Regions from separate parts of the Synechococcus sp. R60.1 genome, predicted to be linked through region 2. Evidence: predicted binding sites of a transcription regulator. Region 2 holds the regulator's gene; the other holds the start of a gene.

Region 1 (4,417 bases), on a different contig from region 2:
CATGCCCACTCGCGCCGAGGTGCCCCAGGCAGTCACCCCCGGCCAGGTGTTCACCATCAAAGTTGGGATCCCTTATGACCTGAGCAAGCAGCAGGTGCTGGCAGACGGCAGCAAGGGTGGGTTGAATGTGGGCGCGGTGGTGGTCTTGCCGGAGGGCTTCCGTTTAGCCACCGAAGCCGAGATGACCGAGGAACAACGGCAAGAAACTGCCGAGACCTACATCACCCCCTACAGCGACGCGAAGCCCAACATCCTCCTGGTCGGGCCTTTGCCGGGCGAGCAGCATCAAGAAATCGTCTTTCCAGTGGTGGCCCCTGACCCGAAAGAGGATCCCTCGGTGGCCTTCATGAAGTATCGCGTTTACATTGGGGCCAACCGGGGTCGCGGTCAGCTCAACCCCGACGGCAGCCTCAGCAACAACAACGTTTTCCGCGCTCCGGCCACCGGGCGTCTAGTCAACATCGCCACCCTCAACTCCGATATCAGCGATCTGCCGGCTGAATTGGCCAGCCTGGTGCCCCCGGAATACGAGCTGCCGGGCACGCGGGTTCTCAGCTTCGAGAGCGAAAGTGGGATCCACAACCTGGTGGTGCCACCTGGGCCGGAGCTGGTGGTTGCCGTTGGCGACAGCGTCAAAGAAGGGGATCCCGTCACCAACAATCCCAATGTGGGCGGCTTTGGCCAGGTGGAGCGGGATCTGGTGCTGCAAAGCCCGGATCGGGTGAAATGGCTGGTGGCCTTCCTGGCAGCCATTACCATTACCCAGGTGCTGTTGGTGCTGAAGAAAAAGCAGGTGGAGCTCATTCAAGCCGCCGAAATCCTCGGCTAGCTCAAGCTCTTTCCTAGCCTGCACCTCGGAAGCATATCCGGGGTGTTTTTTGTTCGGTAGGGTTCTAAGGTAGCCTCAGCTCTCCTCTGATCACCTGCACAGCCTGCCCGGCAATCTCCACGCGAGAGCCGAGATCGCGACACCAGAGCTCCCCGCCGCGGCTGGATAGCTGGTGGGCCTGTAACTCAGAGCGACCCAGGCGTTTGGCCCAATAGGGCATCAAAAGACACTGGGCGGATCCCGTCACCGGATCTTCCGGGATCCCCAGCCGAGGAGCGAAAACGCGGCAGACGAAATCCGGCCCATCCTCTAGATCCGCCCCAGAGGCTGTGACGATCAACCCCGGAACGGGGAGCGCTTGAACCTGGGCCAGATCCGGTTGCACCTGCTGCACCTGTCCCGCCGAAGCCAGCACCGCTACCCCCATGTCCCCCCGGTATAGCTCCACAGGTGGGATCCCCAAAGCCGCTGCCACCTGCTCCTTGGCTTCTGGCCAAGGTTCCGGGGTTTGAGCAGGAAAATCCATGGCCAGGCGATCCCCTTGCCGCCGCACCTGCAACAGGCCACTGCGGGTGGAAAAGGCTACCCTCTCCGCCTCAGGATGCACCTCCGTCAACAGCACATAGGCGCTGGCCAAGGTGGCGTGGCCACAGAGATTCACCTCGGTGGTGGGAGTAAACCAGCGCAGCCCATAGTGGGGAACCTCGCCCTGGGATCCCTGGGGAAGTAAAAAAGCCGTCTCCGACAAATTGTTCTCTGCGGCAATGGCCTGCATCAGCGCCTGCGGCAGCTCCTGAGGCAGCAAACACACCGCCGCGGGGTTACCTGCAAAAGGCACTGCCGTAAACGCATCCACCTGAAACAACGGGATCCACACCTTCTCAACCAAGCCCAACTCAGGTCATGATCCCACAGCAGACCCCAAAGTAGGGGGATCCGCACCCCGACCGTACCCGCCAAAAGCGGGATCCCACCGACAAAGGCTATTGTCAGGCCAGAAAGTTGGCTGATAAACTAGCACTCGTAAGTCGAGAGTGCTAAGTCGCTTCCCTTCGGGGAAGTGGAGCTAATGGAAATGAAAACTTCAGCTTCGTGCTTTAGGATCACGGAGGACATTTGTCATGGCTGCAGTAGCTCTTAACGTCTCTACCCTGAAGCCGCTGGGCGACCGCGTGCTGGTCAAAATCGCTCAGCAGGACGAGAAAACCGCAGGTGGGATCTTCTTGCCGGACACTGCAAAGGAAAAGCCCCAGGTGGGGGAAGTGGTTGCTGTTGGCCCTGGCAAGCGCAATGACGACGGCAAGCTGATCCCGATGGAACTGAAAGCCGGCGACAAAGTGCTCTACTCCAAGTACGCCGGAACCGAGGTCAAGCTGGGCAGCGACGAATATGTGCTGTTGGCCGAGCGGGACATTCTCGCCATTGTTCAGTAATGGTCAGTGATTCAGCAGCAGTTCAACGAACGATTGAATCCTTGAGACTCTGTTTCACCCTTACCTGCATTTGCATCGGAGAGGTTGACTATGGCCAAATCAATCATCTTCAGTGAAGAAGCCCGCCGCGCTCTAGAGCACGGCATGGATATTTTGGCAGAAGCCGTAGCCGTTACCCTGGGTCCCAAAGGGCGCAACGTCGTGCTGGAGAAGAAGTTTGGCGCCCCCCAAATCATCAACGACGGGGTAACCATTGCCAAAGAAATCGAGCTGGAAGACCACATTGAGAACACAGGCGTTTCCTTGATCCGGCAGGCGGCTTCCAAGACCAATGACACGGCTGGGGATGGCACCACCACGGCCACGGTCTTGGCTCACGCCATGGTGAAAGAAGGTCTGAAAAACGTGGCTGCCGGCGCCAACCCGATTGCCCTAAAGCGGGGGATCGACAAGGCGGTGAAGTTCTTGGTCGACAAGATCGCCGAGCATGCCCGCCCGGTGGAAGATTCCAAAGCCATTGCCCAGGTGGCGGCCATTTCCGCCGGTAACGATGAAGAAGTGGGCCGTATGATTGCCGAGGCCATGGACAAGGTGGGCCGCGAAGGGGTGATCTCCCTGGAAGAAGGCAAGTCCATGACCACCGAGCTGGAAGTGACGGAAGGGATGCGCTTCGACAAGGGCTACATCTCCCCTTACTTCGTCACCGATACCGAGCGGATGGAAGCGGTTCTGGAAAACCCCTACATCCTCATCACCGATAAGAAGATCACCCTGGTGCAAGACCTGGTACCGGTTCTGGAGCAGGTGGCCCGCGCCGGTCGTCCTCTGCTGATCATCGCCGAAGACATCGAGAAAGAAGCGCTGGCTACCCTGGTGGTGAACAAGCTGCGGGGTGTGCTGAGCGTGGTAGCGGTAAAAGCCCCTGGCTTCGGGGATCGCCGCAAGGCTATGTTGGAAGACATTGCCATCCTGACCGGTGGTGAGGTAATCAGCGAAGAGCGCGGCCTGAAGCTGGAGAACGCTCGCCTCGATTCCTTCGGCACTGCCCGTCGCGTCACGGTGACCAAGGACAACACCACCATCGTGGCGGAAGGCAACGAAGCGGCCGTGAAAGCTCGTTGCGAGCAAATTCGCCGTCAAATTGAGGAAACCGACTCCACCTACGACAAAGAAAAACTGCAAGAGCGCCTGGCCAAGCTCTCCGGCGGTGTGGCAGTGATCAAAGTGGGCGCGGCCACTGAAACCGAGATGAAAGACCGCAAGTTGCGCCTGGAAGATGCCATCAACGCCACCAAAGCGGCGGTAGAAGAAGGGATCGTTCCCGGCGGCGGCACCACCTTGGCACACCTGATCCCGGTGGTAACCGAGTGGGCGCAAGCCAATCTGTCCGGCGATGAACTGGTGGGGGCCAACCTGGTCGCCCGCGCTCTGGGCGCTCCGCTGCGCCGCATTGCTGAGAACGCCGGCCAAAACGGCTCCATTGTGCTGGAGCGGGTGAAAGACAAGCCCTTCAACACCGGCTACGATGCTCAGAACGACGCCTTCGTGGATATGTTCGAGGCGGGCATTGTAGACCCGGCCAAGGTTACCCGTTCTGCCCTGCAAAACGCTGCTTCCATTGCGGGGATGGTGCTGACCACTGAAGCGATCGTGGTGGACAAGCCGGAGCCCAAGACCAACACACCGGCAAGCAGCGGCAGCGGCATGAGTGACTACGACTACTAATCCGTTGACCGCCACAGCGAGGTGGATCCCTGAGGCTCACCGAAGAGCCCATGGGCACTTCGCTTCCTGGCCAGGCATCTTGGATGAATCTTTCGGGATCCCCTGGTGGGATCCCTTTTCTTGTGGATTTTCATCAAGACGCAGGCAATCCGGCGGGATCATTCCCAACGACCGTGAGACAGCAGCGAAACTGTTTGTGATGCTGATCCCTAACCCCTTTTCTCAGAGGGAGAGGGGCTGGGGGTGAGGGCGCCGGAGCCATGCAATCGGGAACTGCCTCAAACTGGCTCTTGGAAATGGCTTTGATCTGTCGAACTTGAGGAAAAGGGGAAGGCGGTGTGGCTCAGTTGATTTGCATTGGCCTGGATCTGGCTTGGTCGCCCCGCAACCCTTCCGGTCTGGCCACGCTGCGAGTCCAGCTCGGGGATCC
Region 2 (4,417 bases):
TTAGTAGCTGTGGCTGTAACGGTATAGGTAGTAGTGGATGCAGGGCTTACATTGATGGAAGCAGTATTAGCACCTGTATTCCAAGTAAAACTATTACCACCAGAAGCAGTAAGATTTACAGAGCTTCCCTGACAAATAGTACCGCCACCACTTATAGTAGGTGTGGGCAAAGGATTCACCACAATACTGGCTGTTGCCGTGTTTGTTCCGTTTAAATTGCTAGCTATTAATGTTACAGTATATGTCCCCGCTGAATTAAATGTTACAGTAGGACTGGCAGCCGTACTTGTTGAAGGAGTTCCGCCGGGGAAGGACCAGCTATAGGAAGTAGCATTGGTAGATGTATTGGTAAATGTAATACTTTGCCCTGCACAGATGTTAGTTGATGAAACATTAAAAGAAGCGCTTGGTGGTGTATTGGTTGCAGCACTAATGTTTATATCATCCAGATAAGTAACATTTCCCCATCCACTTCGCAATTGGAATCCGATTCTGGCGGCGGTTTGAGAAGCATACGGGCTTAAATCTATTGTCTTGGTTGCCCATTGTGATGGGGTAGGTACAAATGCAGTGGTCATATCAGGTGCTGTAGCCAATGGACTCGGGCCTGTATTATTACCATAAGATGCTAATCGTATCCAAGTATTGCCACAATCAGTGGTGATACTTACTATTAATGAATCAGTCGCTTCCCTTCGGGGAAGTGGAATTAATGGAAAAATTAATGGAAACAAACCAAGTGATCCCCTTTCACTTCCAGCCAGTGCCCACCTGGATAATCGGGGCTACGGCTGCCTCGGTCTGCTTTTAAGAGCTGGATCCCGGCTTCTACCTGTTCAAAGGTGGGGTGGTGGGGCAACACCAGGGACAAAAACTGGAACATTACCTGCCGCTGCAGAGCCAAGGGGGCAGCCCGCAAGGGATCCCGTCGCAGCCCTGGCAAAGCGGGCTCATACACCTGCTGCCATAGCTGAGCTGCTTGGGCTACCACCAGCTCATGTTCTGCTTGGAGCAGCGTGGCAGCCCGATTCAGGGCCGCTTCCAGTTGCGGATTAAAGTGCTGCTTCAAGTAGGGCATCACCTCCAGGCGGAGACGGTTGCGGCAATGGGCCAGATCTTGGTTGCTGCGATCCGGCCAGACCGGCAATTGGTGCTGCTGGCAAAATTGTTCGGTTTCCCAACGGTATAGCTCCAGCAGGGGTCGCACCACTTGGGCAGAGGTGGGATCCCGGTTGTCCAGGCGACGCTGCCAATCTAGGCTGCTCAGCCCGGCGGCTCCTGTCCCTCGCAGCAAGTTCCATAAAAATGTCTCGGCCCGGTCGCTGGCCGTATGCCCCATCACCACGGCGCTGCAGTCCCAGGTGCGGGCCCATTTCTCCAGTTGTTGGTAGCGCCAAGCCCTGGCCCCTGCTTCGTCTCGGCGGATGGGATCCGCAGTCTCAACGGCATGAGGCAGTCCCTGCTGCTGCAGCCACCCCTGCAAAAAGCGAGCACACTCCGTTTCATCTGCCGACCAGCGGTGATCGCAATGCAAAACGAAGAGCTGCCAGCCCCAGCGAGGCTGTAGATCCCGCAGGATTTGGAGCAGGCAAAAAGAATCTTGCCCGCCCGAAAAAGCCACCAGCAGCCGCTGGCCAGGGTGAAGAAGTTGCCGCTGCCGAATGGCGCACTGTACCCGCAGGTGGAGAGGAGAGAGCCTGGCCACAGCTTGTTATTGCTCAGGTGCAACCCAGACCCTGCCTGCCTTCATGGGATCCCTTAGGCAAGAGCCCGGGTCAGATGAGAGGCCACCGCCTGCACAGCAGCAATGCTGCGCTCGTAGGCCATTCGGGTCGGCCCCAGCAAGGTGACCGTACCCAGAGGAGCTGAGCGACGGTGGTAAGTGGAGGCGATAACCGTACAGTGGTGCAGAGACTCCAGTGGATTCTCGCTGCCAATGTAGATGATCACCGGGGTCTTGCGGGCAGACTGTCCCGACTCCTGATCCATCTCCGTTGAGCTCGGCAGAGAGGGCAAACCCCCATCGGCAAAATGGAGCCCAATCATCCCCTGAAGTTGCTTGGCTCCCTCCTCGATCAACTGCATCACTGCCTGCACCTGCCGGGCCTGGGAAAACTCCGGCTGACGCATCAACTCGGCCATACCGGCACTGAACACCTGCCCCAGAGAGGGCTGTAGACAGCGTTGCACCACCGAGCGCAGCAGTTGCTGGAGCCAATGGCCGTAGGTACGAAATTCTTCATCCAGTTTCAGCCAGCTCAGATCCTGCAACTCGGCAAAGGTTTTGCCCCGCAGCTTCAGGGTGAGAAAGTTGCTGAGCAATTGCAATTCATCTTCCAAATCCTCTCGGGAGTCGCTGGGCCAGTCGGGGGGGCTGACCAGAGCTGAATGGGTTTGATAGGAGTCGGTTACCACCAACACCATCACCCGCCCTGGCGCTACCGACACCAACTGCACATGATGAATGGCTACCACCGGCCCCTGAGGAGGGGTGATAAGAGCAATGCAACCGCTCAGATGGGCCAAAAGCTGGGCCACCCTTTGTAGGAGACTGTCCAAGTCATCTCCCAGCTCACGGCCAAGCTGATCCATCAACTGTTGCAGGGCAGGATGGGGATCCGGCTGAGGAGCATCGTGGGGGATCCCACCGCTGTTGGCAGAGGTCAACAAATCGTTGACATAAACCCGATAGCCAAAGTCGGAAGGAACCCGTCCGGCGGAGGTGTGAGGCTGAAACAGCAATCCCACTTGCTCAAGGGTGGCCAAGTCGTTGCGAATGGTGGCCGTGCTTACCCCAAAGTTGTAGGACTGGGCCAAGGTTTTGGAACCGACAGGTTCAGCTGTAGCAATGTAGCTACGCACTGTCGCCCAGAGAATCTTCCGCTGGCGGGGAGTCAGTTCGAGTTTCATAGCCGATCAAAAGAACCCAGTCAACGCCTATCAAAGGAAACTGTTAATACAGAGCCGGTAAATTGCTCCAGGATAAACCAACTCAGGGTTGAGATACGAATCTAGACAAACTTTCGCGTCTAAATACATCTGTATGCATCTATTGTTACTCTTTCATGACGGGTTGCCCAGGAAGGGAGTCGCAACACCCAATGCCGAAAGAGGTTGAGGCTGTGGGTTGTGCAGGAGAAAGGGAAATCCCCTCTAGCCTAGACCCCTTTTTTTGCCCAGAGGTGATATAAAGTTGAGTCAACTCTAGGCCAACTGGGCCTGCTGCTGTCCCCCCTGTATCCTTTTGTATCTTTGAGGTTGCCCCATGTACTTATCCCCCCAGGAGAAAGACAAGTTGTTGATCTACCTGGCTGCCCAGTTGGCTCGGGATCGGCGGCAGCGGGGCCTCAAACTCAATTACCCTGAGGCGGTGGCCTACTTGAGCGCAGCAGTCTTGGAAGGGGCGCGGGAGGGGAAAACAGTCGCCCAATTGATGAGCGAGGGGCTGACGTGGCTGACCCGCGAGGACGTGATGCCCGGGATCCCAGAGATGATCCCGGAAATTCAAGTGGAGGCTACTTTCCCCGACGGAACCAAGCTGGTTACCCTACACCACCCCATTCGCTAGGGATCCCCCAGGTGCTCCAAAGACCCAGAGACTTCAGGAGGTCGTCCCCATGGCTCGCCAATCCAGAACCAACCCTGCTGCCAACGCAGAGCCGGCCCTGATCCCAGGGGAACTGTTGCTGGCAGAGGATCCCATCCAAGCCAACGTCGGACGGGCCACCGTGACCCTGGAGGTTACCAACCGAGGGGATCGGCCCATTCAGGTGGGATCCCATTTTCACTTTTTTGAGGTGAACCGAGCCCTGGTTTTCGATCGCGCCGCCAGCTTTGGCATGCGCCTCAACATCCCTTCCGGCAACGCAGTGCGTTTTGAGCCAGGGCAAACCCATCGGGTAACGCTGGTGGCTTTGGGGGGCAAGGGGTTGGTGCATGGCTTCAATCGGCTCACGGAGGGCACGATACGCTCCGCTGCCCAGAAGCGGCTGGCTCTGGCCCGATTGCAGGAGTGGCTGGGTGAAGCAGCCCATCCGTAGGGGGAATATGCCCCCCTCAAGTGTGCAGCTTTGGGCAGCGGTGTCAAGGCTCAACCCCATCCCCGTCTCCGCTCAGATTCAGGACAGTAGGGCTATCCTATTTCTCCTCTAGGAGCTGACAGATGTCAGAGCGCGAGACTGTCTTGTGGATGTGGGTGCAAGGCTTGGGGCTAAATCTTTCTGGGTTGGCGCTGTTGGCAGCAGCAGGCGCCGCCTTTGGGCCTCTCAGTTGGACAGGTGCAACGGTGGCGGTGATGTTGAAGCTCATTGGGGATAGCCAACTGGTGCGGGGCTACTGGCTCTGGCAAAGCCAGCGACAACAGAAGGGATCCCAGCCCGTCAGCTCAGCAGCGGCAGTGCTCCACAGTCAAGCTTGA

What was found. The regulator HrcA, encoded in region 2, represses chaperone genes, less so after heat shock. The targets are predictions, from matches to a motif close to TTAGCACTCNNNNNNNNNGAGTGCTAA.
Region 1: a site for HrcA is predicted at 1,844-1,870, ahead of groES (co-chaperone GroES). Genes of this name have one in related genera too.

Annotation. Positions count from the first base shown of each region.
Region 1 is NZ_JANSIA010000002.1:44,955-49,371, reverse strand. Features, by position in the region: gene NW834_RS00745 (apocytochrome f) at 1-829, shown strand, start outside; gene NW834_RS00740 (PhzF family phenazine biosynthesis protein) at 894-1,706, opposite strand; gene groES (co-chaperone GroES) at 1,951-2,262, shown strand; gene groL (chaperonin GroEL) at 2,353-3,987, shown strand; gene NW834_RS00725 (DUF429 domain-containing protein) at 4,326-4,417, shown strand, end outside.
Region 2 is NZ_JANSIA010000009.1:28,038-32,454, forward strand. Features, by position in the region: gene NW834_RS02645 (T9SS type A sorting domain-containing protein) at 1-578, opposite strand, end outside; gene tilS (tRNA lysidine(34) synthetase TilS) at 722-1,705, opposite strand; gene hrcA (heat-inducible transcriptional repressor HrcA) at 1,759-2,910, opposite strand; gene NW834_RS02660 (urease subunit gamma) at 3,266-3,568, shown strand; gene NW834_RS02665 (urease subunit beta) at 3,666-4,040, shown strand; gene NW834_RS02670 (hypothetical protein) at 4,163-4,417, shown strand.